One region of the Actinomadura graeca genome, then DNA from elsewhere that is predicted to be linked to it. Evidence: riboswitches for the same ligand, from Rfam matches in the RefSeq annotation. Region 1 holds a riboswitch; the other holds the start of a gene.
What was found. Region 1 has a riboswitch for thiamine pyrophosphate ahead of AGRA3207_RS20195 (purine-cytosine permease family protein). Riboswitches for the same ligand answer to the same signal wherever they lie in the genome.

Region 1 (14,622 bases):
CGGTCAGCTCGATGAGCGCGGCCGTGATCCGGTCGAGCACGACCGCGAGGTCGAGCTCGGCGTTCAGGTCGGCGACGATGTCGTTCAGCCGCCGGACGAGCCGCGCCCGCTCGGCCATGTGGTGCTGGACGATCTCGTCGTCCTCCACCGGGTGGTACACCCCGACCCAGCCGAGCGGCGTGCCGCCCGGGTCCTTCAGCAGGCTCGTGTCGATGCGCACGTCGATGAGGTGGCCGTCCTGGTGGAACCGCCGCGTCGCGATCGAGATCTGCCCGCTCTCGCCCTCCCCGGCCCGCCGGGTGAGCAGCCGCTCCTGGACGGCGTTGTGCTCGGCCTTCAGCTCGTCGGGGACGATCGGCGGGACCCGCCCGACCATCTCCTCGGCCGTCCAGCCGAACATCCGCTCGGCCGCCGGGTTCCACACCGTGACGCGGTGCCGCTGGTCGACGGCCACGATCGCGTCGGCGGCGCTCTCGATGACGGCGCGCGCGATCGGGTCGTGGACGTGGTGGTGCACGTCTGTCATCGTGCCACCGCGGCCGGGTGCCGCGCCCGCCAACCAGGACCGAAAAGTTCCCACCGGACACCGCGATCTACCGGAAGAACGCCACTTCAGGGGCGTGACGGCGGCGTATTCGGGCCTCCGCCGCGGGTGCTTCCGGGCGCGGCGGAGGGTGCTCAGTGTGCCGTCCGCGCCATTCTTCCGATGACCAGCGCGGCGGTGGCGGCCACCAGGAACGACAGCAGTGAGGCGCTCATCCAGCTCTGGGGGGTGAAGTGCAGCGCGTCCTGGACGTCCGTCCAGAACCCGGCCCACCGGCTCACGGTGCCCGGGTTGATCAGCTGGTAGGCGATCACGCCGAGCGCCCACGCCGCGATCATCCCCCACCGCGACGGCGCGGTCCGCGACATGTCCCATTCACGTCCCCTGCCGAGGAAGAAATCGGCGGCGAGGACGCCGAGGAGGGGGACGAACACCGAGCCGATCAGTGACAGGAATCCCGCGTAGTCGCCGATGTCCAGAACCAGCGCGAGGACGGTGATGCCCGTGCCGAGCGCGATCGTGAGGACCCGCCTGTCCGCGCGGGGGACGAGGTTCTGGATCGAGACGGCCGTGGAGTACACGTTCGCGAACGACTGGTCGGCCTCGCGCAGCACGAACACCGCGAAGAACAGCACGCCGAGGGTCACGTTCAGGAACGGGTCGAAGACCTTCGAGGAGTCGCCCGCCACCAGGGCCAGGGCGAGCAGCCCGAGGACGTAGGCGATGATCTGCGTGACCGAGTATCCGATGGACGCGGCACCGAACGCCCCGCGCGCGCTTCGGGCGTGCCGTGTGTAGTCGGCGGCGACCGGGACCCAGGAGATGGAGACGGCCAGCGCCGCGTCTGCCCCGATCCAGAATCCGCCCCAGGAGCCGTCCGTGAGGTCAGGAAGTGGCTCGCGCACGAGCTGGATGTAGAAGTACACGAGCGCGACCATGACCGCGGCGGTCACGTACCGGCGCAGCATCCGCACCGAGCCGAGCGGCCAGATGGTCAACACGGTCGTGATGACCCCGGCCGTGATGACGTAGGCCCACCGCGGAACGCCGTCCCAGAGAGCGCGCGCGGCGTCCGCTATGACGATCAGTTCAAAGGTCCCCCAGCCCACCAACTGGGCGATGTTCAGCACGGTGGGTGCGTAGGACAGCCGCGCGCCGAACAGTCCCCGCAAGAGCACCATCGCGGGCTGGCCCGTCCGCGCGCCGGGTGCCGCGGCGAGGCCGAGCATCAGCCCGCCCAGCGCGGTCCCCACGGCCATCGCGACGATCCCCGCCACGATCGACAGCGTCGGCTTGCCGTCCGTGCCCGGCGCCAGGACGGTGTAGGCGCCGGAGAACGCGAACAAACTGACGCCGAGGTTCGCCCAGAAAGCGCTCTGGTCCCAGAAGCCGAGGACCTTCGGCGCCGGCTCGTCGAGGGTGTAGGGGACCTCGTCCCGTGGGCGCTCGTTGGCGCGCGCGCCGAGGGCGGACGTCATGGAACACACTCCCTACGCCGGCATTACCCGGACAGGTTCATGCGGTCGGTGACGCCTGCGAGTCACCCTCTCAGCCCGGTCAGCCCGAGCTCCCGCGGATATCGGTCAAACCGATGGTACAGGGCCCAAAAAGTCAGGCAACGTACGGCGGCCCGTCACCGGTGGCCTCCATCGGACGCCCCGCCTCGGCCCACCGCTTCATCCCGCCGTCGACGTTCCGGGCCAGCCACCCCGCCTGGTTGAGCGCGACCGTCACCTGGGCGGACCGCGCGCCGGACCGGCAGATCACGAAGACGTCCTGGTCGCGGGGCACCTCCGACGCCCGGTCTCCCAGCTGGCCCATCGGGATGTGGACCGCCCCGGGTGCGTGCCCCGCGTCCCATTCCTCCTGTTCGCGCACGTCCAGCAGGTACGCATCCTGCGGAACGTCAGCGGCGTCGACCGCCGGCACGTCGTCCCCGAAATTCATCACACCCCCATGGAACCGCGCATGGCCCCACCGCGTCGAATCACGTATGCGGTATCGGACGCTCCTCTTGACGACGCCCGGCCTCGCCATGATCCTCTCACTGGCGGCCTGCGGCGACGAACAGTCCTCCGGCAAGCCCGCCGACCAGCCCTCGGGCACGACGTCCGTCCAGCCTTCGGGTACCCCGGCGGACAGCCTCAGAATCCAGGTCCGGGCCTCTGCGGAGGCACCGGCCAAGACCTGGACCCTCAACTGCGCGCCGCCCGGCGGCGATCATCCGAAGGCCGCCGACGCGTGCGCGGCGCTCACCAAGGTCAAACAGCCGTTCAAGCCCGTCCCCAAGGACCAGATGTGCACCCAGATCTACGGCGGTCCGGAGATCGCCACGGTCACGGGCACCTGGCAGGGCGAGAAGATCGACACCCGGTTCACCCGCAAGGACGGCTGCCAGCTCCACCGCTGGAGTGCGGTGGGCGCCCTCTTCGGCGACGTCCCGAAGGTCCGTTGACCAGACGCTTCCCCGCTCGGTCCCCGTCCTTCCCGTCCCCTGGACCCGCTCTTCCGTCCCCTGGACCCTGACCCCTCGGTCAGGGTCCTTCTCTTTCCCCGGTCACTTGAGGAGACGGGAGAGGCGGCGGTCGGCCAGCGGCTTGCCTCCGGTCTGGCAGGTGGGGCAGTACTGGAGGGACGAGTCGGCGAAGGAGACCTCGCGGACGGTGTCGCCGCACACCGGGCATTTCTGCCCGGTGCGGCCGTGGACGCGGAGGCCGGTCTTCTTCTCGCCCTTGAGGTCCTGTGCCTCCAGGCCGCGGGAGCGCTCCACGGCGTCCCGCAGGGTCGTGATGATCGCCTCGTGCAGGGCCGTGACCTCGTCCGGGGTGAACGAGGAGGCGATCTTGAACGGGGACGTCCGCGCGACGTGCAGGACCTCGTCGGAGTAGGCGTTGCCGATCCCGGCGATCACCTTCTGGTCGCGGAGCAGGCCCTTGATCTGGGTGCGCTTGCCCGCGAGGATCGCGCCGAGCGCCTCGGCGGTGAAGGCGGGGTCCAGGGGGTCGGGTCCGAGCGCCGCGACGCCGGGGACGTCCGAGGGGTCGCGGACCACGTAGACGGCCAGGCCCTTCTTCGTGCCGGCCTCGGTGAGGTCGAAACCGGAGCCGTCGTCGAGGTGGACGCGCAGGGCGAGCGGGTTCTTGCCCCCCGGCCGGACGGGACGCGCCGGTATCTCGTCGCGCCAGCGGAGCCAGCCCGCGCGGGCCAGGTGGATCACCAGGTGGAGGCCGTCGACGTCGAGGTCGAGGAACTTGCCGTGCCGGGCGGCGCCGGTGATGGTGAGGCCGCCGAGGGAGGTCACCGGCGGGTCGTACGTCTTCAGCGCGGAGATGGCGAGAACATCGATGCGGGCGACGGCATGGCCGACCGCGCGCTCCCGCAGGAAGCCGGCCAGCGCCTCCACCTCAGGCAACTCAGGCATGCTCCCCAGTATCCGCGATGAACCCGTCCACAGAGTCGGCAAGCCCTGTGGAAAACCCTGTGCACAACACCGGATCCGTGTGCCAGGGGCCGGTTTCCGAGGTCGATACCTCTACGAATATCCCCAAAGCGCTGGGGGAGGACGGGCGTCGTGCCTGTGGATAACCTCCGGGCCGCGGCCGCCGCGGAGGTGTGATCCAGATCTCGAAATAACCCCTAGGGGGTACGGGTTGTGCCGAGTGCCGGGTTATGGCACCATGAGGGCCGCAAGATACCCCCTAGGGGTACATGAACCGAGATGAGGAGCCGCGAGATGAGCACCGCCACCTACACCGTGACCGGGATGACCTGCGGGCACTGCGTCAGCTCGGTCACCGAGGAGGTCGAGCGGGTCGCGGGCGTCACCGGCGTCGACGTGGACCTCCAGACCGGCACGGTGACCGTCACCAGCGACGGCCCCGTCGACGACGTCCTGATCCAGGGCGCCGTCGAGGAGGCCGGATACGAACTCAGGCAGTGAGCGCGCGGGACGGAGCAGGACGATGAACACAGCGACCAAGCTGGGCGCCTACGCCCTGGGCCTGGCCGTCGTCTTCGGCGGCGCCGCAGGGATCGGCAAGATCGCCGGTCCGGTGGGCGCCACGGCGGACACCGGAGGGCACGGCGGGCACGGCGGTGAGAAGGGCGGCGCGCAGAGCGGCGCACCGGGCGGGCACGGCGGCGGGCACGGCGGTGCCGATACCGGTACCCCGGTACCCGGCGGCCTCCAGATCTCCCAGGACGGCTACACGCTCGTCCCCCGCCGGACGACGTTCCGGCCGGGCGAGCCGACCGACTTCAGGTTCACGGTCAACGGGCCGGACGGCAGGCCCGTCACGGGGTTCACGCCCCTGCACGGCAAGCGGCTGCACCTGATCATCGCGCGGCGCGACCTGTCGGGCTTCCAGCACCTGCACCCGGCGGAGGTCGGCGGCGGGGTCTGGGCCGTCCAGGTGGTGCTGCCGAAGGCGGGGACCTACCGGTTCTTCACCGACGTCCAGCCCGAGGGGGCGAAGCAGCAGCTGACCCTGGGCGCCGACATCTTCGCCGAGGGCGACGGCCGGTTCACGCCGCTTCCGGAGCCCGAGCAGGTCGCCCGGGTGGACGGCTACGAGGTGCGCCTGAGCGGGAGCCTCGCACCCGGCCGGACCAGCAGGCTCGTCCTCTCGGTGGGCAAGGACGGTGAGCCCGTCACGGACCTGCAACCGTACCTGGAGGCGTACGGGCATCTGGTCGCGCTCCGCAGCGGCGACCTGGCCTACCTCCACGTCCACCCGGACGGGGAGCCGGGCGACGGGAAGACGAAGGCGGGACCCGGCATCACCTTCTACGCCAAGGTGCCGAGCGCGGGCGCCTACCGTCTGTACCTCGACTTCCAGCATGCGGGCAAGGTCCGCACGGCCGAGTTCACCGTGCACGCCGGATCGGTGCCGCAGGCGCCCCCGCCCGCCGGAGAGCCTTCCGGAGGGCCCGGCGAGGGCCACGACCACACGCACTGACGCCCGTACGAGCGAGGAAGAGGAGGAGCGATGACGACCGGCGCCGTACCCGACGCGGAACCCGGGCGGATCGAGCTGGCGATCGGCGGGATGACGTGCGCGTCCTGCGCCGCCCGCATCGAGAAGCGCCTCAACAGGATCGACGGGGTCACCGCCACCGTCAACTACGCCACCGAGAAGGCCCGGGTGGAGTTCCCCGCGGGGGTTTCTCCCGAGGACCTGGTCGCGTCCGTCGAGAAGGCGGGCTACACCGCCGAGCTGCCCCCGCCGCCCCAGAGCGGCACCGGCGGCGAGGCCCCGGCCGCCGAGGACGGGCCCGCCGATGGGTTGCGGACGCTGCGCGAGCGGCTGGTCACCTCGGTGGTGCTGTCCGTGCCGGTCATCGCGATGGCGATGATCCCGGCCCTGCAGTTCGAGAACTGGCAGTGGCTGTCGCTGGCGCTCGCGGCGCCGGTGGTGGTCTACGCGGGCTGGCCGTTCCACAAGGCCGCCTTCACCAACCTGCGGCACGGCGCCGCGACCATGGACACGCTGGTGTCGGTGGGCACGCTCGCGGCGTTCGGCTGGTCGCTGTGGGCGCTGTTCTTCGGGACGGCAGGCGAGCCGGGGATGAAGCACGGCTTCGAGTTCTCCATGACCCGCTCGGACGGGTCCATGAACATCTACCTGGAGGCCGCGTCCGGCGTCATCGCGTTCATCCTCGCCGGACGCTACTTCGAGGCGCGGTCCAAGCGCCGCGCGGGCGCCGCGCTGAGGACGCTGCTGGAGCTCGGCGCCAAGGAGGTCTCGGTCGTCCGGGACGGCCCCGGGGGCACGGCCCGGGAGGAGCGCGTCCCGGTCGAGCGGCTCGCGGTGGGCGATGTGTTCGTCGTCCGCCCCGGCGAGAAGATCGCCACGGACGGGACGGTCGAGGAGGGCTCGTCCGCCGTGGACGCGTCGCTGCTGACCGGCGAATCCGTCCCGGTCGAGGTGGGGCCCGGCGACACCGTCACCGGCGCGACCGTCAACGCGGGCGGGCGGCTGCTGGTGCGGGCGACCCGCGTCGGCTCCGACACCCGGCTCGCGCAGATGGCGCGGCTGGTGGAGGACGCCCAGGCCGGGAAGGCGCAGGTACAGCGGCTCGCCGACCGGATCTCGGGGGTCTTCGTCCCGGTCGTGATCGCGCTGGCGGCCGCCACGCTCGGCTTCTGGATCGGGACGGGCGGCGGCGCCGCCGGGGCGTTCACCGCCGCGGTCGCCGTGCTGATCATCGCCTGCCCGTGCGCGCTGGGCCTCGCGACCCCGACGGCCCTGATGGTCGGGACGGGACGCGGCGCGCAGCTCGGCATCCTGATCAAGGGCCCGGAGGTGCTGGAGTCGACCCGCGCCGTCGACACGGTCGTGCTCGACAAGACCGGCACCGTCACCACCGGGCGGATGGCCCTGGTCGACGTCGTCACCGCCGAGGGCGTCGACGAGACCGAGGTCCTGCGGCTGGCCGGGGCGCTGGAGGACGCGTCCGAGCACCCCATCGCCCAGGCCATCGCCAGGGGCGCCGCGGAGCGGGCCGGGACGCTGGGCACCGTCGAGGACTTCGCCAACGTCGAGGGCCTGGGCGTGCAGGGGGTGGTGGACGGGCACGGCGTGCTCGTCGGCCGCCCGCAACTGCTGGCCGAGTGGGCACAGGAGCTGACGCCCGCCCTGAAGAAGGCCATGGCGGACGCGCAGGCGCTCGGCCGCACCGCGGTCGCGGTGGGCTGGGACGGTGAGGCCCGCGCGGTCGTCACCGTCGCCGACCAGGTCAAGCCGACGTCGGCGGAGGCGGTCGCGCGGCTGCGCGGGCTCGGGCTGCGGCCCGTCCTGCTGACCGGCGACAACGAGACCGTCGCCCGGGCGGTCGCGGACGCGGTCGGGATCGAGGAGGTCGTCGCCGAGGTCCTGCCGAAGGACAAGGTCGACGTCGTCCGGCGCCTCCAGGACGAGGGTCGGACGGTCGCGATGGTCGGCGACGGGGTCAACGACGCCGCCGCGCTCGCCCAGGCCGACCTGGGCCTCGCGATGGGCACCGGCACGGACGCGGCGATCGAGGCGTCCGACCTGACGCTGGTGCGCGGGGACCTGCGGGCCGCGGCGGACGCGATCCGGCTGTCCCGGCGCACGCTCCGGACGATCAAGGGCAACCTGTTCTGGGCGTTCGGTTACAACGTGGCGGCACTGCCGCTGGCGGCGACCGGCCTGCTCACCCCGATGATCGCGGGCGGCGCGATGGCGTTCTCGTCGGTGTTCGTGGTGAGCAACAGCCTGCGGCTGCGCGGGTTCACGCCGCTCGCGGGGTCCGCGGATGAGGACGGCGCGGTGACCACCGGATCCGCGCGGCGGGGGGTTCCGGCGGTGCGCTGACCACCCCTTGCGGTCCTTGACGGATGCCGGGCGCCGCCGGTGCCCTGACCTCGCGATCCGAGCGCGCGGCCCTTTCCCGGGGCCGCGCGCTAACGTTTTTCGGGTGTTCCTGGCAACCTGGTATCGATTCGCGCCGTCTCACAGTGGGTGAGTGCGAAGGGAGCACGAGCACATGAGGATTGCTGATGAGCTTCTCCTGCTGGCCATCCATCCGGCCGGCGGGCGTCCCGTCATCGGTGCGGCGAAGCTCGATCTGGCCCTGGCGGGCGCGATCCTCTCCGAACTGGTCGTGTCCGGCCGCGTCCGGCTCGACGGCGACCGCGCCCACCCCGCCGTCCCGGACGCCGGCCCGCCCGCTCCGCTCCCGCCGCACGTCCCCTTCCCGCCGAACGCCCCTTCGGCCGTCCCGCTGCTGGAATCGGTGTCGTTCGGCGATGCCGGATCGCCGGGCGGCCCGGTGACGTCGCCGCGCGATCCCGCGCTGGACGAGGCGTTCACCCGGATCGTCCGCGCCCCTGGCGCCCGGGCCCACCGCCTGGTCGCCGATCTGAGCGGCGCGACCCTGCGGCTGCGGCTGCGCAACGCGCTCATCGGGCAGGGCATCCTGGCCGAGGAGGAGCAGCGGATCCTCGGCGTGCTGCGCTCCAGCAGCCATCCCGAGATGAACCCGGTGCCCAGGCGGGAGATCCTCGCGCGGCTCGACGCGGCCCTCGCGGGCGCGGATTTCGACAACACCGTGCCCGGGCGGCGGACGGCGTCGCTGCTGGAGATCGCGCACGCCTGCGACCTGACCCGCGTCCTGTTCGCCCACGTCGTGGACCTGGAACGGCGGGTCGCGGCGGTGACGGCGGGCGGCTGGGCGGGTCCGGCGGTGCGCAGGGCGATCACGCGGATGCAGTCGGACGGCGGCGCGCCCTTCGTCGCCGACACCACTGCGGGCCCGTCGTAGGTCCACCTAACGCCACACGGGCGCCGACGCCTCAGAAACGCGGCACCGCCTCCCTGCCGATCCGCAGGTCACCGTGCCGCCGCTCGGCCGGCCGCACCGGCGGGGACGTGGGGCAGCGCGCCATGACCGGTTCGCCGCCGTGGTGCGCCAGCATGGACAGCGGCGCGGGGACGGGGACGCCCCCTCCAGCCGGGCAGCGCGCCTCGTCCGATCCGGACAGCGCCGTGACCAGGGCGATGGCGATGAGCAGGACCGGCCAGAGCAGCACCGTGAGGCGGCGGCCGGCGGGCACGCGGTGAACGCGACTCGCACGCACGGGCCCGAATCTATCTCACCGGGAGCTCGCTGTTACTGACTCAGCGTGAGCAATCCGCGAAGTCCTTCGACGAACGGCCCGAGGCCGGGGTCGGCGGCGGCGTCGTCGAGCGCCTCGGACAAGGTCGCCAGATAGGTCGGGGCCGCCTGCTCTTGCAGGTCACGCCCGTCCTCGGTGATGACGGTGTAGACGCCGCGCCGGTCCTTCGGGCACATGGCGCGCCCGGTGAGGCCGGCGGCCTCCAGCCGGGCGACGAGCCGGCTGACCGAACTCTGGTTGAGGCCGATGAGGTCGGCGAGCTCCTGCATCCGCAGCTCGCCGTCGTCGGACTGCGCGAGCCGGCACAGCGCCCGGAACTCCGAGAGCCCGACGCCGTGCCCGCGTTGCAGGGCCTTCGCCAGCCGGTGCTCGACGCGGCCGTGGAGGGTCACCACGCCGTCCCAGACCCGGGCGTCGATCCCGGTCCCGTCTGCCCTCATCACGTCCACCTCGGCTTTCCGTTGACACATCGTACCCAGGGTGCCAATATCTGCATGTACATACAACACATGTAGGTACATGCAAATTCCAGTACGGTAAGAACACCGGCACGGAAGGTGATGACGATGGCCAGCCCCCTCCTCCACCCCTACGAGGGACCGCACCTCACCCTGCCCAACCGGATCGCGATGGCGCCGATGACGCGCGGACGGGCGGACGACGTCACCGCCGTCCCGCACCCGCTGACCAGGCACTACTACGCGCAGCGCGCCGCCGCCGGGCTGATCGTCACCGAGGGGATCTGGCCGGACCCCCGCGGCAAGGCCGGTCCCGGCATCCCCGGCCTGGTCACCGACGAGCAGGTCGCGGGGTGGCGCGAGGTCACCGGTGACGTCCACGCGGTGGGCGGGACGATCTTCGCCCAGCTCTGGCACGTCGGGCGCATGTCGCATCCGCTCGCCCAGCCCGGCGGGGCGACCCCCCTGGCGCCGTCGGCCGTGCGGATCGAGTCGGAGCAGATCTTCACGCACGAGGGCGACCTCGATCACGTGACGCCGCGCGCGATGACGATCGCCGAGATCGAGGAGACGGTCGCCGCGTTCGCCGCCGCGGCGCGCAACGCGGTCCGCGCCGGGTTCGACGGGGTGGAGATCCATGGCGCGAACGGCTACCTCTTCCAGCAGTTCCTCGCCGAGAACACCAACCTGCGCACCGACCGGTTCGGTGGTTCGCTCGACGGCCGGCTCCGCTTCACCCTGGACGTGGTGGACGCCGTCGTCGCCGCGATCGGCGCCGGGCGCGTCGGACTGCGGATCTCGCCCGACAACCCGGAGAACGAGATCGCCGAGCGGGACCCGCGCGGCACCTACCGCGCGCTCGTCGACGCGCTCGACCCGCTCGGCCTCGCGTACCTGCACGTCATCGAGCGCGGTGCCTACGGTGCGCTCGCCGACCTGCGGCCCCGCTGGTCGGGAACGCTCATCGGCAACTTCAACGGGCCTGAGGCCACCGCGCAGCGCGCCGGGGAGGAGGTCATCGCGGCGGGCCTGGCGGACGTGTTCTCATTCGGGCGCCTGTTCATCTCCAACCCCGACCTGCCTGCGCGGTTCGCCACCGGCGCGCCGCTGGCGCCGTACATCCCGGACCTCGTCTACGGCGGGGAGGCCGAGGGGTACGTCGACTACCCGGCCCTGACGGCCGCCCGGCCCTGACGGTCATCCGGTCCTGACGGTCATCCGGTCCTGACGGTCATCCGGTCCTGCGGGCGGTTCCGAGGGTCAGAGCGGCACGTCCCAGAAGGCGAGCTCGTGGCGCATACCTTCCAGGAACAGGCGTTCGGCGCGTCCCGCGTCGGCCCCCGACTCGTCGATCATCTGGGCGCAGCGGCCCGTCAGCGCGGCGAATCCGGGATCGGCATAGGTGTCGACCCAGCGGCGGTAGCGCGGCTCGGACGGCGGGTCCTCGGCGAGACGGGCGCCGAGCGTCGAGTACCCCCACATGCAGGGGTAGAGCGCGGCGAGCCCCTCGGCGTAGGTGGCGGCGCTGTCCAGCAGGAACGTGGTGTAAGCGGCGCAGGCGGGGCCCTGCGCCGCGCCGTCCAGGTCGGCGCCGAACGAGGCGGAGAGCGAACGGTGCAGGTCGAGTTCGTCGTGGAACGTCGTGTACGCGAGGTCCACGAGGTCGCCGAGGTGCGCGGACGGCGCCTGCCAGGCGAGGCGGGAGAAGACCCGGACGTAGTCGTGCAGGAAGAGGTAGTCCTGCTCCAGCCAGGACCGGAACACCGCTTCGGGGAGGTCCCCGCGCGCGATGCCCGCGACGGTCGGGTGCTTGAGCTGCTCCTCCACGAGCGGGCGGCCGAGATCCTCCAGGTGCGAAGCGAGACTCATGCCGCAAGTCTTCCATCGCCCTGAATGACCAGACCCCGCCGGGTCGCGTGACCCGGCGGGGCGCTGGTCGTACGCCGGTGTGTGGGTCGCCTCTCGGCGAAAGGCACAACACGGCTCCAGCCGGACGGTATTCCGTGAAGGCGAAAGGTGAGGCCCGGGGACACCAGGCACACCGGCTGTCATATGTAACCGAGAGCCTCCCGGGATTGTTCCCGGGGTCGTCCGGGTGTTCTACCGGGCCGCGGGCACGTCCGGGACGTCGCCGAACGTCCCCGTGCGGCGGATCGTCTGCCAGCGCAGCCCGACCCCGAGCACGGCCGTGACCACCGACTGGACGACGACCAGGTACAGCAGCTGCCGGTAGACGATCTGCTGGAACGGCAGCGCCCACAGGGGACGGATCGGCTCCCCGTCCAGCCAGAGCGCGTAGGCCCCGGCGGCGGTCTGGGCGGCGGTGAACGCCGCCCACATCAGCAGCGGCCCGGCCGGGTCGAGGAACACCAGGCCGTACAGGGCGAACAGGTCGATGGCGGGCGCGAGCAGCGGCGTCAGCACGTGGAAGACCGTCAGGTAGACCAGGCCCCGGCGCCCGAGCCTGCCCGACCCGCCGCGCTCGACGACGGCCCTGCGGTGCTTCCACATCGCCTGCATCGTGCCGTAGCACCAGCGGTACCGCTGCCGCCACAGCTGCCGCAGCGACGACGGCGCCTCCGTCCAGGCCAGCGCCTTCTCCTCGTAGACGACGCGGAGGCCGGTCCGGCAGATCGCCATGGTGAGGTCGGTGTCCTCGGCGAGGGTCTCCTCGGGGACGCCGCCGACCCGGGCGAGCGCGGCGCGGCGGAACGCGCCGACCGCGCCGGGCACCGTCGGCATGCACCGCAGGACGTCGAACATCCGCCGGTCGAGGTTGAAGCCGATCACGTACTCGATGTGCTGCCAGCGGCCGAGGAGCCCGCCGCGGTTGGCGACCTTGGCGTTGCCGCTGACCGCGCCGACCCGCGGGTCGGACATCGGCGCGACGAGATGCCGGATCGTGTCGTGCCGGAAGACGGTGTCGCCGTCCACCAGGACCAGGATCTCCGCGCGGGCCGCCGCGGCACCCGCGTTGAGCGCGCTCGGCTTGCCGCCGTTGGGCTTGCGGATCAGCCGGACCCCGGGCAGCCGCAGCGCCTCGACGATCGCGGCCGTGCGGTCGGTCGAGCCGTCGTCCACCACGATCACCTCGACGGTCCCCGGGTAGTCGGTGGCGGCCAGCGACCGGACCGTCGCCGCGATCCCGGCCTCCTCGTTGTAGGCGGGGACGATCACCGACACCGGCGGGAACGGATCGGGCGGCAGCCCGTCGTACCCCGGCACACCGGGCAGGACGGGCGCGCCGCGGGCCCGGCGTGGGTGCCCGCGGACCCGTCCGGGGTGCCCGCGCGCCCGCCGCATGTGGACGTGCGCGAAGATCAGCAGCATCACGAGCCGCGCCGTGCACAGGATCCCGGCCAGCGCGAACAGCGCGCCGAGCGTCCCGGTCAGCGTCGCCGCGGCCCGCTGCGCCGTCACCAGCGCCCACCCGGCGGCCCGCTCGTGCACCGGCACCGCGACCTGCGCCGGGGGCAGTCCCAGCGCCTGCGTCAGTGTCGTGAACCGGTAGCCCATCGGCCGGAGCCGGTCGATGATCTGCTCGACCGCCGCGACGGTCTGCGTCCGGTCGCCGCCCGAGTCGTGCAGCATCACGACCGCGCCCTCGCCGCGGCGGCCCGCCGCCAGCGCCGACCGGACGATCTCCGCGGTGCCCGGCCTGGCCCAGTCCTCGGTGTCGCGGTCGGCGAGGACGATGACGTACCCGTCCTCGCCCGCGCGTTCCGCCGCGCGCCACTCCGCCTCGGTCAGGCCGTCGGGACGGGACGAGTACGGCATCCGCATCAGCCGGGTGTGCACGCCCGCGGCGCCCGCCAGCGCCCGCTGCGTGAGGTCGAGTTCCAGGCGGTCGCGCCAGGCCGGGGCCGCCGCCATGTCGACGTGCGTGTAGGTGTGGGAGCCGATGTCGTGCCCCTCGCGCAGGACGCGGCGGGTCAGCGCCGGGTGTTGCGCGATGTGGGCGCCGATCGCGAAGAACGTGGCATGCGCGTCACGCCGTCGCAGCACGTCGAGCAGCCGGGGCGTCCACTCGGGGTCGGGCCCGTCGTCGAAGGTGAGCGCGATGGTCCGGGGCGGCATCCGCAGGCCGCGCGGCGTGCCGTCCGCCAGGGTGACCACCGGCCCGCCGCCGGTGACCTCGGGCGGCGCCGGCGCGGGACGGACCGGCTCCCGGTGCGGGGCCTCGCCGACCGCACCGCGGGCGAAGCCGTCGAGCAGGAACAGGACGGCCAGCGCGAACGCGCCGAGCAGCAGCAGGACCCAGTGCCCTCTGGGTTCGCGGGACCGCACCGTCAGCGCGGCTTCTTCTCGTGGCCCCACCTGGGCGGGGAGGCGTGCGAGTTGCCCGGCCGGCCGGTGGGGGTCCCCGCGCCCGGCGGCGTGGACGAGCCGGGCGGCGCCGGCCTCGCGGGCGGCACCGCGACCGACGTGCGCGTCGCGGTCGGCGAGGGGACCGTGGTCGGGGCCCCGGCGCCTCCGCCGGACCGGCCCGCCCCCGGCCGCCCGGTGCCGCGGCCTTCGCCCTCCCGCGTCGCGGCGTCGTCCCGCCCGCCCTTGTTCACGCGGTGGGTGCCGGGCGGGTCGTCCCACGTCGTGAGCGGCACGTCCGCGCCCGTCGCCACGCCCACGCCGAGTGCTCCCAGGTAGAGGACGAGCAGGGTGCCCGCGCCGAGCCCGAGCCGCCGCACGAGACGCCGGCGCCGCCCGCTCGGATCGGCGAACACCGCGGGCGCGTCCGGCGCCTCGTCGGGGAGGGGGCGCCGTGCCGGGGCGTCACTGATCATCTGGGCCGTCATTTCGGAGGTCGTGGAACGGTCGGAGCGCTTTTGCGCCAGGGACGTTCACCCCTTCAGCGCCATGCCCGCCTTTCGTGTCACACAGCGCATGAAATCCCTGCACAATGACCCGGATGACGAAAGTGGAGGTACAGGCGGAAGATGTGGTGAAGGAGGACGAACTTAGCCGCGCCCTGCGCGCGGCGC
Region 2 (14,622 bases), 4.5 Mb from region 1:
GGGCGTCCGTTGTTCCAGAGTTCGTTGACATGGCAGGCGAAGCGATCGAAGAGGCCCTCTTCTTGGCAGCGCTGCACGTGGAGCATGGGAGAGTCGTGCCCGACCAGGTATGCGAGATGCGGTGTCACGAGCATCTGGTCATCGAAGATGAAGACGCTCATGGCAATGTGATCGTCTCCGTAGCGGGCTTCGATGCCTGGGACGTCGGCGACCTTGGAAAGCTCGTCCAAAGTGATCTTGATGCGTGTGCCGACCGTGAGCGGCACGGATTCAAGAGTTTCACGGCGCCGGGTCACATCGCTTTCGGGATCGCCGATCAGGAACCGAACCCGACTGCCATTCTGAGCCTTGCGGCGGAGAATCCCCCGGAGGTTGGGGATCTCAAGCCACAGGAAGTAGTTCGTGTAACCGGCGAAAATGAGGTTTTTGGAGGCATCGTCGATCAGGCGTCGCCACACCGACTTCGGGCAGGCGGATCGGTGCGGGTAGACCGCGACGACCTCGCGATCGGGGCCGGTCTTGACGTTCTTTCGGATTGCGTCGGGCCACAGCACGGCCTCATCAACTCCTAAGGCCCGAGACGCGTCCCACCGGTGTCGCAGGTGGGGCGTCCGCCCTTCATCGACGATCCACCGAGCCACCGTCTTCACGTCCACCTGGCACGCGTCGGCTAGTTCTTGCTCCGTCAGTCTCGCATCGTTCAGGGCCTGCCTCAGCGCGTCGTTGGCCACTGCGCTCCCAGCGTCGGGACGGAAGGGACGTTCCCCGAACGTATCTCTGACACGTCGTAGACGTCCTTGGAACGCTGTTCAAACGTCCGCAGGCTCAGGAGCATGCTCGATCCCACCCCAAATAAGGCGACCCCGGACGCGGTGTTAGGAGCACCGGCCGGGGTCTGACCGGAAGTGAGATCCGGCTATGGGCAAAGTACAGCAACCGCACAATACGGACGCCGTACAGAAGCGGAAGGCGGCGTTGCGGGAGGAGTTTCCGGGCTGGTCGATCATTCACACCGCCGACACCGCGCGGTGGTGGGCGACGCGGCCGACCGGGCGCGCCGGGCACCACGGCCCCTTCGGCGGCCGGGTGGTGACCGAGCTGGACGCCGACACCGCCGAGGCACTGCGCGAGAACCTGCGGGAGGTCACCGACGCCGAGACCGGCGGGAGGCCCGCGCGGTGAGCGGGCACGAGGCGGTGATCCGCGCGGTGGGCGGGCAGTTCCCCGGCGGGATCGTCGCGACTTACGCCGACAGCCCCCTGGTACTGCGGAAGCTGCTGGAGGCGGCGCAGGAGTGCGACCACCGGCTGGCGCTGCGGACGCTGGTGGCCAGGCTGGGCGAGCGCGGCGTCACGGTCCGCATCTACCGGACCAGCCTGATCGTGACCGGGTCGGACGAGCGGAAGCTGATCGTCATCTGCCAGCGGGCGGTGTTCCGGTGGGCGGTGGGCGAGGAGATCGGGCTCGTCACCGGCATGGACCGCGCGGTGCAGGACGTCGCCGACGCCGCGAAGGGGGCTCGTCGTGAGCGCGCCGATCCCGCCGGACGCTCCCGTGACCACGCTCGCCCTGACGTCCGGCCCTCAGGCTCCGGCGCGGTTCCCGGGCCGGGTGCGGCACTGGCGCGGCGAAGCCACCGGCCGCTACTGGGCGCTGGTGCCCTGGCCCTGGAATGACGTGGGATACCGGCTGGTCGAGGGCATGACCCTGAACGACCTGGCCGAACAGGTCCGGCAGCTGCTGGAGAGCAGGGCCGCGCGGGGCGGCGGCGTGCCAGGAGCCGGGGGCGGCGCCGCAGCAGCCGCGCCGCCCCTTCCCACCGGGCACGGGGCCCGGACCATCGCGGCCCCCTGGCCCGGACCGCCGTGCGGCGGCTACGAGGCATCGTGGACGACCGCACCCGCGACATCACCGGCGCCTCCTGCGTCGAGGACGGCGGCGGGCCCGGGTGGTGGCAGGTCAGGAGCCGCCGGGTGATATCGGCAGGTAGACGCGGCCGCCGGTGGCGCGGAACTCGCCGGCCTTCTCCTGCATCCCGGCGGCGAGGGCCTCGTCTTCGCCGAGGCCGTGCTCGTCGGCGTATCGCCGGACGTCCCTGGTGATCTTCATGGAGCAGAAGTGAGGCCCGCACATGGAGCAGAAGTGCGCGGTCTTCGCCGGGGCGGCCGGGAGCGTCTCGTCGTGGAACGCGCGTGCGGTGTCCGGGTCGAGGGACAGGTTGAACTGGTCCTCCCACCGGAAGTCGAACCGCGCGTCGGAGAGCGCGTCGTCCCACGCCTGGGCGCCCGGGTGGCCCTTCGCCAGGTCGGCGGCGTGCGCGGCGATCTTGTAGGCGATGACGCCGGCCTTGACGTCGTCACGGTCCGGCAGGCCCAGGTGCTCCTTGGGGGTGACGTAGCAGAGCATCGCGGTGCCGTACCAGCCGATCATCGCCGCGCCGATCGCCGAGGTGATGTGATCGTAGCCGGGCGCGATGTCGGTGGTCAGCGGCCCGAGCGTGTAGAACGGCGCCCCGTCGCACCACTCCTGCTGGAGGTCGACGTTCTCCTTGATCTTGTGCATCGGGACGTGCCCGGGTCCCTCGTTCATCACCTGGTTGCCGTACTCCGCGGCGATCCGGGTCAGCTCGCCCTGGGTGCGCAGCTCGGCGAACTGCGCCTCGTCGTTGGCGTCGGCGATCGACCCGGGGCGCAGCCCGTCCCCGAGCGACCAGGTGATGTCGTAGGCGGCGAAGATCTCGCACAGCTCCCGGAAGTGCGTGTACAGGAAGTTCTCCTCGTGGTGCGCCAGGCACCACGCCGCCATGATCGACCCGCCGCGGGACACGATCCCGGTCTTGCGGCGCGCCGTCAGCGGCACGTACGGCAGCAGCACGCCCGCGTGGACGGTCATGTAGTCCACGCCCTGCTCCGCCTGCTCGATCACCGTGTCGCGGAAGACGTCGAAGGTCAGCTCGGCCGGGTCGCCGCCGACCTTCTCCACCGCCTGGTACAGCGGGACGGTCCCGACCGGGACGGGCGAGTTCCGCAGGATCCACTCCCGCGTGGTGTGGATGTCGCGGCCCGTCGACAGGTCCATGATCGTGTCCGCGCCCCACCGGGTCGCCCAGGTCATCTTCTCCACCTCGTCCTCGATGGACGAGGCGACGGCGGAGTTGCCGATGTTCGCGTTCACCTTCACGAGGAAGTTCCGGCCGATGACCATCGGCTCGATCTCGGGGTGGTTGACGTTGGCGGGCAGCACCGCCCGCCCGGCGGCCAGCTCGTCCCGGACGAACTCCGGCGCCACGCCCTCGCGCAGCGCGGCGAACTCCATCTCGGGTGTGACCTCGCCGCGGAGCGCGTAGGCGCGCTGGGTCACCGCCCCTCCGGTCGCGCGCCTGGGCCGTCTCGGCGGGAACGCCGCCCGGTCGCGCAGCGGGTCGCCGGCCCGCCGCCCGTCGTCCTCGGGCCGTGCGGCCCGCCCGTCGTAGGCGGCGGTGTCGCCGCGCTCGGTGATCCACGCGTCCCGCAGGGCGGGCAGCCCCCGCCGGACGTCCGTCTCGTGCGACGGGTCGGTGTACGGCCCGGACGTGTCGTACAGGACGACGGCGCCGCCGTCGGTCAGCGGCACCTCCCGCATGGGCACGCGCAGGTCGGGCCGCGAACCCTGGAGGAACGTCTTGCGGGCAGAGGAAACCACGGTCTCGGTCATACGACTCGATCTCTCCCTACGCCGGCATTACCCGGTCAGGTTCCAGCGGTCAGCGGCCGTCCCAGCCGCTATCTCAGCCCGGTTCGCCGGGCCCCCGCGATCTGTCGTGCCCGACGCTAACCCGCCGCACCCCCGTTGCCGCAAGCGGCGCCCATGGGATAAGGGCCGGTGGGTGAATCGCCCTACGGTGTCCGGTTACAGCGCCCAGGACTCCGGCTCCTGCGCGCGCCGCAGGATCTCGTCCACCGTCTCCTCCGGCGTCTGGCCGGACGTGTCGAGCCACAGCCCGATGCGCGGTGTCCCGGTCCGCAGGCCCTCGTCGAGCTGCTCGATCGTCCACACGCCGTAGGCGTCCTTGCCCCTGGCCGCCTCGCGGGCCGCGACCGCCTCCGGCCGCGGGGCGAGGACCACGACGAGCAGCGGCCGCCCCTCGATGAGCGCGGTCATCTCGGTCAGGTGGCCGCCGAGGACGACGTCCTGCGCGACGACGGTGAACCCCTCGCGGAAGTAGGCGTCGCACGTCCGTGCCGTCAGGCGATGCCGCAGGCGGAGCTGTCGCACGGCCTCCTCGGACGGGTCCGGTGTCATGTCCGCCCGCCCGCCCACCACCATCCGCCGGAACACGCTGCCGCGCACGTGCACCGAGCGGGGGAACCGCTCCGCGAGGAGCTGCGCGACCGTCGACTTCCCGGCCGCCTGGATCCCGGTGATGAGGAAGATCGCTTTCATGCCGCTCCGTCCGTGACCGTACCGGGCGCCTCCGACCGTACCGCCGGCGCGCCCGGAGCCGGCGCACCGCCATCGCGGGGCGGGTGCGGGACGGGGATCCCGTCGGGGAGGATGGTGGCGTGGTGGTGACGGTCCCCCGGGTGAGCGGTCAGGTCAGGGATGCGCTGGCGGCGGCGGCGCTCGCCGTCTGCGCGGCGGTCGCGGCGGCGGTGTGGCCCGAGGTGCGCCCGCTGGACGCGCCGGGCCTCCTGCTGCTGGCCGGTGTGCACGCGCCGCTGGCGGTCCTGCGGCGCTGGCCGGGCCGGGCGCTGGCGTCGCTGGTCGTCCTGGCGCTGCCGTACCACCTGCTCCAGTACCAGCACCACGCGCTGGTGCCCGCCGAGGTGATCGCGCTGTTCGGGTACGCCGTGCTCGGACGGCGGGTCCGGGTCGTGCTCAGCGTCGTCGCGCTGCTGCTGCTGACCTGCGTGGTCGGGATGGCGATGCGCGCGGGCGGCGGCAGCGTCCGGGAGCAGATCGCGGTGATCGAGGGCGTCGTCGCGATCGCCATCGCCGTCCAGGTGTGGCGGAGCCACCGCGCCCGCGTCGCGGCGATCACCGAGCGGGCCGAGCGCGCCGAGCGGACACGGGAGCAGGAGGCGCGCCGCCGGGTCGCCGAGGAACGCCTCCGGATCGCCCGTGACCTGCACGACCTCCTCGCGCACAGCATCACCCTGATCGGCGTGCAGGCGGGCGCGGCGGCGCACCTCGTCCGCGGCGACCGCCCGGTGGACCGCGGGGAGCTCGGCGAGGCGCTCGCCTCGATCGCCGCGACCTGCCGGGACGCCCGGACGGAACTGCGCGGGACCCTCCAGGTCCTGCGCGGCGCCGACGGCGGACCGCCGGAGGTCCTGCCGGGCATCGCGGGGATCGCCGGTCTCGCGGAGGCGGCGCGCGCGGCCGGGCTCACCGTCGTCCTCGACGACGAGGGGGCCGGGACGCCGCCGCCGGAGGTGGGCGTCGCCGCCTACCGCATCGTCCAGGAGGCGCTGACCAACGTCGTCAAGCACGCCGCCGCCACGACCGTCGAGGTCGGGCTGGCGCGGGACGGGGACCGGCTCGCCGTCCGGGTCGCCGACGACGGGCGCGGCCCGGCCGGAGGGTCGCCGCGGGGGTTCGGCCTGCTCGGGATGATCGAACGGGCGCGCAGCGTCGGCGGGACCCTGGACGCCGGTCCCCGGGCGGGCGGCGGGTTCACCGTCACCGCCCTCCTGCCCGTCGCGGACGTGGGCTCCGTCACCCCCCGCTGAGACGCTGCAACAGGAGCAGCCCGCAGAGGCTGGACGCCGAGCCGATCTCACCGCGCGCCGCCATGTCCGGGACGTCGGCCAGCGGAACCCACTCGATGCGTTCCGCCTCCACGTCGGTGGGCTCGCCGACCCGTTCGGCGCCGTCCGCCCGAAAGATGTGGTGGACGCCGTCGTGGACACCGGGGGACGGCGGCACCTCCAGGATCCGGCGCAGCGGCCCCGCGCGGTACCCCGTCTCCTCGACCAGCTCGCGCGCGGCGGCGCCGGCGGGGTCCTCGCCGTCCTCGACCCGTCCGCCCGGAACCTCCCAGCCCCACCGGTCGGTGATGAAACGGTGCCGCCAGATGAGCAGGGCCCGCGCGCGGCCGTCCACCGCGATCACGCCCGCGGCGGGGCGCACCCGCAGAAGGTGGTGGTCGACGCGGCGCCCGTCGGGGAGCTCGACATCGGCCAGCCGCACGTCCATCCAGGGGCTGTCGTAGATCGACCTCTCCCCGTGCACAGTCCATCGCATGACCGGACGCTATCGGGGGCTTTCAAACCCTTACCGGTAGGGTCAGGATCAAGGGGGACGCAGGGAGGCGAGCTCGTCGGTGAGTGCTGTGGCGGGACAGGACCGGATCTGGACGGTGCCGAACGTCCTCAGCCTGGCGCGTCTCGTGGGCGTCCCGCTGTTCCTGTGGCTCGTCCTCGCCGAGGCGGACTGGTGGGCGCTCGGCCTGCTGGTGTTCGCCGGGCTGTCGGACTGGCTGGACGGGAAGCTGGCTCGGGCGCTGAACCAGACCAGCAGGCTGGGGATGGTGCTCGACCCCGCCGCCGACCGGCTCTACATCTTCGCCACCCTCGTCGGCCTCACGATCCGCGACATCATCCCGGTGTGGCTGGTGGTCCTGCTGGTGGCCCGCGAGGTCGTGATCGTCCCGATCGCGCCGATCGTGCGGCGGCTGGGGTACGGGGGGACGCTCCCCGTCCACTTCATCGGCAAGGCGGCCACGCTCTGCCTGCTGTACGCCTTCCCGCTGCTGCTGCTGGGCGACCATGACGGCGGCGCGGGGACCACGGCGAAGGTCATCGGATGGTCCTTCGCCATCTGGGGGACGGCCCTGTACTGGTGGGCCGCCGTCCTGTACTGGGCGCAGACGCGGCGGCTGGCCGCGGCAGGCCGCGCCTCGCCCCCGGCCCCCGTGCCGGAAAACGCGCCGGAAACCGCGCCGGACCCGGGCGCCGCGCCCGGCCCGGCCGCCGCGCCGGACCCGGGGGGAGTGCCCGGGGCGGGCTCCGCCGGCCGGCGATCAGAAGGGAGCTGAGAACCCCCGATGAAGGCCGTCGTGATGGCGGGGGGCGAGGGGACGCGGCTGCGTCCGATGACCGCCAACCAGCCCAAGCCGCTCCTGCCGCTCGTCAACCGGCCGATCATGGAACATGTGCTGCGCCTGCTCAAACGGCACGGGTTCAGCGAGACCGTCGTCACCGTCCAGTTCCTCGCGGCGCTGATCCGCAACTACTTCGGCGACGGCGAGGAGCTCGGCATGTCGCTGAGCTACGCCACCGAGGAGATTCCGCTCGGCACCGCCGGCAGCGTCAAGAACGCCGAGGAGGCCCTGCGCGACGACCGGTTCCTGGTGATCTCCGGGGACGCCCTCACCGACATCGACCTGACCGACATGGTGCGGTTCCACGAACGCAGCGGCGCCCTGGTCACCATCGGGCTGAAACGCGTCCCGAACCCCCTGGAGTTCGGGATCATCATCGTGGACGACGCGGGCCGCGTGCAGCGGTTCCTGGAGAAGCCCACGTGGGGCCAGGTGTTCTCCGACACCGTCAACACCGGCATCTACGTCATGGAGCCCGAGGTCCTCGACCACGTCGCGTCGGGCGAGGTCGTCGACTGGTCCGGCGACGTGTTCCCCCGGCTCCTCGCCGACGGCGCGCCGCTGCTCGGGTACGTCGCCGACTGCTACTGGGAGGACGTCGGCACCCACGAGAGCTACATGAAGGCGCAGGCCGACATGCTGTCCGGGCAGGTCGGCATCGACCTCGGAGGGTTCGAGATGTCCCCCGGCGTGTGGGTCGCCGAGGGCGCCGAGGTGGACGCCGAGGCCGTCCTGAAGGGTCCGCTGTACATCGGCGACTACGCCAAGGTCGAGGCCGGCGTCGAGCTGCGCGAGTACACCGTCCTCGGCAGCAACGTGGTGGTGAAGGAGGGCGCCTTCCTGCACCGGGCGATCGTCCACGACAACGTGTTCGTCGCGCCGTCCACGAGCCTGCGCGGCTGCGTCGTCGGCAAGAACACCGACATCATGGCCGGCGCCCGCGTCGAGGAGGGCGCGGTCGTCGGCGACGAGTGCGTCATCGAGGCGGAGGCGTACGTCTCCAGCGGCGTGAAGGTCTATCCGTTCAAGACGATCGAGGCCGGCGCGGTCGTCAACACCAGCGTGATCTGGGAGTCGCGGGGACAGCGCAACCTGTTCGGCCCGCGGGGCGTGTCCGGCCTGGTCAACGTGGAGATCACCCCGGAGCTCGCGGTGCGCCTCGCCAGCGCCTACGCCACGACCCTGAAGAAGGGGACCACCGTCGTCGCCGGACGGGACGCCTCCCGCGCCGCCCGCACCCTCAAACGCGCCGTGATCAGCGCGCTGACCGCGAGCGCCATCGACGTCCTCGACCTGGAGGCGACCCCGCTGACCGTCGCCCGCTTCGAGACCGGCCGCGCCGACTGCGTGGGCGGCATCTACATCCGCACCACCCTCGGCGACCCGCAGGGCGTCGACATCGTCTTCCTCGGCGCCGACGGCGCCGACCTCTCCCAGGCGGCGCAGCGCAAGCTGGAACGGGTCTTCGGCCGGCAGGAGTACCGGCGCGCGTTCCCCGGCGAGATCGCCGAGCTGACCTACCCGCCCCGCGTCGTGGAGACCTACACCCGCGACCTCCTGCGCCGCGTGGACATCAGCGGCGTCCGCGAGGCCGGGCTGAAGATCGTCCTGGACTGCGCGGGCGGCACGGCGTCGCTCGTCCTGCCGAACCTGCTCGGCAAGCTCGGCGTGGAGGTCCTCACCCGCAATAACCGCCTGGACGAGGCCAACCCCACCGAGACGCTCGCCGAGCGGATGCGCGACCTGGAACGCCTCGGCGGCCTGGTGTCGTCGTCCCGCGCGGCGTTCGGCGTCCGGTTCGACCCGGTGGGGGAGCGGATCTCCCTCGTGGACGAGAACGGCGAGCTGGTCGGCGACGACCGGGGCCTGCTCGTCATGCTCGACCTCGTCGCCGCCGAGCGCCGCTCCGGCCGCGTGGCCCTCCCGGTCACCACGACCCGCGTCGCCGAGCAGGTCTGCCGCTTCCACGGCGTCCAGGTCGAGTGGACCTCCACCTCCCAGGACGTCCTCACCAAGGCCGCCGGGCACCCCGACGTGATCTTCGCCGGGGACGGCCGCGGCGGCTTCCTGATGCCCGAGTTCAGCGGCACCGTCGACGGCATCGCGGCCTTCATCCGCCTCGTCGGCCTCGTCGCCAGGACCCGCCTGACCCTCTCGCAGATCGACCGCCGCATCCCCGACGCGCACCTCCTGCGACGTTCCGTCCCGACCCCCTGGGCGGCGAAGGGGGCCGTCATGCGCCACGTGGTCGAGGCCGCCTCCGGCCGCACCGTCGACACCACCGACGGCGTCCGCGTCATCGAGGGCGACGGCCGCTGGGCCCTCATCCTGCCCGACCCGGCGGAGGCCGTGACGCACCTGTGGGCCGAGGGCCCCGACGAGGACGCCGCCCAGGAACTCCTGGAGCAATGGGCCGCCGTAGTAGAAAACGCCGGCTCCTGACCCGCACCACCCCGACGACGCCGGGCGGTTCCCCGCGGCCCGCTCGACCGCCTCAAGCCACCACCACCGTTCGTCGCGATCAGCTTGAGTGACCCCCAGACGGTCCGCGGGGCGATGTGCCTGACGAACGCACGAAGAACACGCCACATCTCGCACGACGGAGCGTCGCGTTCTGCCCGGAACCTCGTCCCGGGCCCACCTAACTGGACGGGCAACGCACACCATCAAATGGAGGGCCCGCGACGGAAAGGCAGCGCGCAACGCTGGCCGGGCGGTTCCCCAGGCGTGATGGGCAGCGCGCAATGCCTTACCGACAGCGCGTAAGGGGCAAGCAGGACGCAACGCTGGCCGGGCGGGACGCAACGCCGGATGGGCGGGACGCAACGCCGGATGGGCGGGACGCGACGCCGGAGGGGCGAGAGACAGCGCTGGATGGACAGCCCGCAACGGAGCGCAGGGCACGTGGCCTTGACCGGCGGGGCGCGATGCCTGGACCGGCGGGGTGCGACGGCGGGTGGGCGTGCCGACGCTGGATGGGGCAGTGCGCAACGGGCGGCCGGGTGGCGCGCGGCGCTGGATGGGTGGCGCGCGGCGTCGGTGAGGGACTGTCTCGAAGTGGCCTCGGCCACGCGCGCGAACGCGTGACCTGCCCGGTGCCGCGATGCCGAAGGCGGGCGGGACCGGGCTGATCGCGAAGCGATGTCGCGTTCGCCCAGGTCCGGTCACGTAGCGAGCCGCCAGGCGAGTGAAGTGGGCCGGGACTGTGAAACACCGGCTAGCAGCGCTCTCGGGGTTTCAGCCCGTCCGGGGTCGGGGCGCGGTCGGCGTAGGCGTCGTCCAGGAAGGTGACGAAGCGTTCGATGTCGGCGATGTTCGAGACGAGTCCGAGCGAGGCGCGGACGGCGCCGCCGGTGGGCAGGCCGAGGTGGCCCAGATAGTCGTCGAGCGTCCGCATGCCGTCGTCGGCGGGGCGGCGCAGGGCGCGCTCGGAGATCTCGAAGGCGGCCTCGCCCGCGCCGGGGTTGCAGAAGCAGCCGGTGCGGACCGAGATCCCCGCGGCGGCGGTGTCGCGGGCGATGAGGCGCTCGTCCACGATCCGGCCGTGGCGGTCGAGGACGTTGAACGCGACCGTGCCTCCCCGCAGGCGCGTGCCCTCCGGCCCGTAGAGAAGGATCATGGGCGAGCCGTCGGCGTGGCGGAGGTCGCCGAGGCGCCGCAGGAGCCAGGACGTCAGGCAGCGCACCCTGCGGTGGATCAGGTCCATGCCGATGCCGGCGACCCAGTCGATGCCGAACCGCACGTCCGGGATGGACAGGAAGTTGAGCGTGCCGTCCTCGAAGGCCGTCTCGTCGGGGGCGGGGACGTGCCACCCGCCGTGCGCGCTGACCGCCTGGATCGTCCCGCCGGAGAACCAGGGACGGCGGAGCCGCGCCAGCGCGGTACGCCGTGCGACCAGCGCGCCGACCCCGGTCGGATAGCCGAACACCTTGTACCAGCTCACCGGGACGAAGTCGGCCGGGACCGCAGTCAGGTCCAGGGGATTGGCCGGGGCGAACGCGGCCGCGTCCAGCAGCACGTCGTAGCCGTGCCGCTGCGCGAGGCCGACCCATTCCAGGGGATGCTGGACGCCGGTGAAGTTGCTCTGCGCGGGGAACACGAACAGGCCCCGCCGCCGTCCGACGGCGGCGCGGACCTCCGCCTCGCCGACGCGGAGGTCCGGGCGCCGCACCGGAAGCTGGACGACCCGGGCGCCGCGGGCCTTGGCGAACTCCCGGATCCCGTTCGCGGAGTTGTGGTTGTCCCCGGTCAGGACGAGCCGTGTCCCGCGGTGGAAGGGATAGGCCTCGCCGACGAGGCGGCAGGCCCCCGTGGCGTTCGCCGTGAAGATCACCGCGTAGTCGTCGGGGGAGGCGTTGAAGAAGCGCAGGATCGCCGCGCGGGCCTCCTCGACCAGCACCGTGGACGCGCTGGACGTCGGGTTCTCCGAGTGCGGGTTGCCGTAGCACGCGGCGCCCAGCCGCTCGAAGTGCGCACGGAACTGCGCCTGCGCGGCGACCCCGGCGCCGGTGTAGTCGAGATAGACCTGGCCGTGCTCGTCGAGATGCCGGTACTCCGTGGCGCGGAGTTCGTCGAGCCGCCACGTGCCGGTGTAGTCGGGATGGACGGTCGGCATCGCGCCGACCCGAAAATCGGACATTGCTACCCCCGAGAGCGAAACCGCCACACGCCCTAGAAAAAACGGTCCAAAATCGAACGCTTTCCCGCAAGAGGGCGCACTGTCCTTTTTCGGCCGGTTAGCCTACGTTTGGTGTCCGGCGTGCGAGGACGATCCCTGTGGCCACGAGGAAGAGCACCGCGAATCCCCCGAGCAGGGCCCAGTCAATGGCGATGGCGCGGGAGAAGCTGTCGCCGTACGAGGCGAGCAGCGGAGGGCCCAGCGGGGACCGTCCCGACCCCCAGAGCTGTTCCACGCCCAGGCTGTGGGCGAGCCCCTCGAACGCCCAGCGGTTGGACATGGCATAGCTCAGCCAGCGCCCCGGCGCCGCCATTTCCGGCACGGGCAGGATCGCGCCCACGAACAGCACCTGCGGAAAGCACAGCATTGGCAAAGCCAAAGTCGCCTGAGCGGGATCCGTGACGGCCGCCGACACCAGGAGCCCGAGCGCCAGGGCCGCCAGCGAGCAGAGCAGCAGAGTGAGGAACAGCTCCCCGTACGTCCGCCACCCCAGCGGTGGCAGCCGGTCCAGCGCCCGCAGCACCCCCAGCATCAGCGTGTCCACGACGGCCAGCAACGGCAGCAGCACCGCCACCTTGGCCAGGACGTACGGCCCGATCCCCAGCCCGCGTCGCCGCGCCCCCCGCCGCCAAGGCCGCCGCGCCTTTTCGCGCGCCCCTGCCGCCCCCGGGCTTGCGGCCTCGCGCTCACCTGCGGCGTGGCCGCCGGACCGCTGTGTTCCCTGCCGGCCGGAGGAGAGTCCGACGCCCGCGCCGTTGGCCGCCGTGTGGTCGCTCCTGCCATTGGCCGCGGTGTGATCGGCCGTGCCGTTCGGCGTGGGGTTGTCGCTCGTGCCGTTCGCCGCGGTGTGGTCGGTTTTGCCGGATGCGGTCGGCTGCCGGGCGCCGGCGGCCGTCGTCTCGTTGGCGGGCGCGCCATTGCCCATGGTCTTGTGCAGAGCGGCCCGAGGGACTGCCGGAGCCGGGTGTGAAGCGGCGTGGGCGGGCGCGGCCGCCGGACGGTGGCCGGTGAGCCGTTCGCGTCGCAGAACGGGCAGTTCCGTACATATCTGTAGGAGTCCGTAGGTCAGGCCGAAGAAGAACCCGCCGAACGCGATCCAGAAGAGGATCATCACCGTGGAGCCCGGGCTGGGCGATTCGGGCGAGAACGCCCCGGGACGGAACAGGACGGCGAACATCGCCAGCACCATCAGCGGAGAGCCGGCGAGCACGGCCAGCGTCAGCCGGTTGCGTGTCAGGAGGTCGACGTTGCGCCTGGTGAGCAGGGCCCACTGCGCGAACGCGCCGATGCCCGGGCCGGCCGACTCCCTCGGCGCGTCGAAACGGCCCGTCCAGTCGTGCGCCTCCCCGGTCTCGGCCAAGCGCAGGTAAATGTCCTCGATCCCGTCGGCCTGGAACTCCTCCGTGGCGTCGCCGGGGGAGCCGTAGAACGCCAGCCGCCCGTCCGGTGCCAGGACGGCCACCTGGTCGCACATGGCGACGTCCGGCGGATGGTGCGTCGTGAGCACCACCGTCGTCCCGGCGTCGGCGAGGCCGCGCAGCAGCCGCATCAGGTCGGCCGCCGTGGCGGGATCGAGACCCGACGTCGGCTCGTCCAGGTAGAACACGCGCGGCCTCGTCAGCAGCTCGACCGCGATGCTTGCGCGCTTCCGCTCGCCGCCGCTGAGCGCCCCCACGCGCTGGGACGCGCGGTCGGTGAGCGCCAGCGCCTCAAGGACCTCGTCGACGGCCTTCTCGGCCTGCTCCTGCGGCGTCCCCGCGGGCAGCCGCAGCCCGGCCGCGTACCGCAGCGTGCGCCGCAGCGGCATCTCCATGTGGACGATGTCGTCCTGCGGGACGTAGCCGAGCGCGCCGCCCGCCCCGTCGTGCCGGACCTCGCCCTCCGCGGGCGGCCGCACGCCCGCGATGGCGTCCAGCAGCGTCGTCTTCCCGGCGCCGCTGCCGCCGATGATCGCGACGAGCTCCCCGCGCGCGATCGTCATCGACACGTCTCGCAGCGTGCGGCGCCCGCCGTCCACCCGCTGCCCGATCCCGCGCACCTCGATCATGTCGCCGCTCCCCCCGGAACACCGGCGCCCGCCCCCGGGCGCCTCCCCTCCGAAAAAGATGAACGACCCGTGCCCCGAAGTCCAGGCACCGCGAAGATGTGGATAACTTCGAAGATCATTGAGCGGGGCGGCACCGCCGGGGCCACGGTCGCCCGTCTGGGCCGGCGCTGCGTGACCGAATCTCGGGCGTAAACGTTTCCCCAGGTCAGTCGACTGCGGTGTCCTCCGGGGCGCCCTTCGCGATCTCGGCCAGGACGGTCAGCGCCCGGGCGAGGACGTCCGGGGGCGACGAGGCCAGGCCGAGACGGACGGCGCGCGGGGCCGCGGCCGTCCCGACGACGAACGCGGCGGCGGGCGTGACGGCGATGCCCCGGCGGGCGGCGGCGGCCACGAACGTCTCCGCGCGCCAGGGTTCCGGGAGCTCCCACCAGCAGAAGTACGAGGCCGGATCGGACCGGACCGCGAAACCTCCCAGGATCTCGTCGGCGATCCGCCGGCGGGACGCGGCGTCCGCGCGCTTGGCGCGGACCACGGTCTCGACCGTCCCGTCGGCGATCCAGCCGGCCGCCGCGTCCAGCGCGAACCCGCCCGGCGCCCAGCCACCCGATCGCAGCGCGGCGGCGACGCGCCCGGCCATAGGCGGGGGAGCGACCACGAACCCGATGCTGAGGCCGGGCACCAGACGCTTGGACAGACTGTCGATCAGCACTGTGCGGGCCGGGGCGAGGGACGCCAGCGGGGCAGGGCCGTCCCCCAGGATGAACGCCCAGACGCGATCCTCGATCACGCTCAGGTCCAGGCGGTGGAGAGCGG

Region 2: linked by a shared signal. The riboswitch ahead of thiC (phosphomethylpyrimidine synthase ThiC) and the one ahead of AGRA3207_RS20195 (purine-cytosine permease family protein) in region 1 are both predicted to bind thiamine pyrophosphate.

What each region holds. Positions count from the first base shown of each region.
Region 1 covers NZ_CP059572.1:4,549,701-4,564,322, reverse strand. The annotation lists gene AGRA3207_RS20200 (PAS domain-containing protein) at 1-526, opposite strand, end outside; gene AGRA3207_RS20195 (purine-cytosine permease family protein) at 679-2,022, opposite strand; TPP riboswitch at 2,015-2,128, opposite strand; gene AGRA3207_RS20190 (rhodanese-like domain-containing protein) at 2,156-2,491, opposite strand; gene AGRA3207_RS20185 (SSI family serine proteinase inhibitor) at 2,559-2,999, shown strand; gene AGRA3207_RS20180 (Fpg/Nei family DNA glycosylase) at 3,102-3,965, opposite strand; gene AGRA3207_RS20175 (heavy-metal-associated domain-containing protein) at 4,278-4,484, shown strand; gene AGRA3207_RS20170 (hypothetical protein) at 4,507-5,502, shown strand; gene AGRA3207_RS20165 (heavy metal translocating P-type ATPase) at 5,533-7,881, shown strand; gene AGRA3207_RS20160 (GOLPH3/VPS74 family protein) at 8,054-8,830, shown strand; gene AGRA3207_RS20155 (hypothetical protein) at 8,862-9,146, opposite strand; gene AGRA3207_RS20150 (MarR family winged helix-turn-helix transcriptional regulator) at 9,179-9,625, opposite strand; gene AGRA3207_RS20145 (alkene reductase) at 9,746-10,837, shown strand; gene AGRA3207_RS20140 (TenA family protein) at 10,904-11,512, opposite strand; gene AGRA3207_RS20135 (bifunctional polysaccharide deacetylase/glycosyltransferase family 2 protein) at 11,744-13,930, opposite strand; gene AGRA3207_RS20130 (hypothetical protein) at 13,933-14,424, opposite strand; gene AGRA3207_RS20125 (RNA polymerase sigma factor) at 14,550-14,622, shown strand, end outside.
Region 2 covers NZ_CP059572.1:91,599-106,220, forward strand. The annotation lists gene AGRA3207_RS00420 (helix-turn-helix domain-containing protein) at 1-731, opposite strand, end outside; gene AGRA3207_RS00425 (hypothetical protein) at 976-1,182, shown strand; gene AGRA3207_RS00430 (hypothetical protein) at 1,179-1,676, shown strand; gene thiC (phosphomethylpyrimidine synthase ThiC) at 1,960-3,693, opposite strand; TPP riboswitch at 3,690-3,801, opposite strand; gene AGRA3207_RS00440 (AAA family ATPase) at 3,889-4,422, opposite strand; gene AGRA3207_RS00445 (sensor histidine kinase) at 4,542-5,711, shown strand; gene AGRA3207_RS00450 (NUDIX hydrolase) at 5,698-6,225, opposite strand; gene clsA (cardiolipin synthase ClsA) at 6,305-7,018, shown strand; gene AGRA3207_RS00460 (mannose-1-phosphate guanyltransferase) at 7,028-9,526, shown strand; gene AGRA3207_RS00465 (aminotransferase class V-fold PLP-dependent enzyme) at 10,302-11,723, opposite strand; gene AGRA3207_RS00470 (ABC transporter ATP-binding protein) at 11,821-13,809, opposite strand; gene AGRA3207_RS00475 (aminotransferase-like domain-containing protein) at 14,015-14,622, opposite strand, start outside.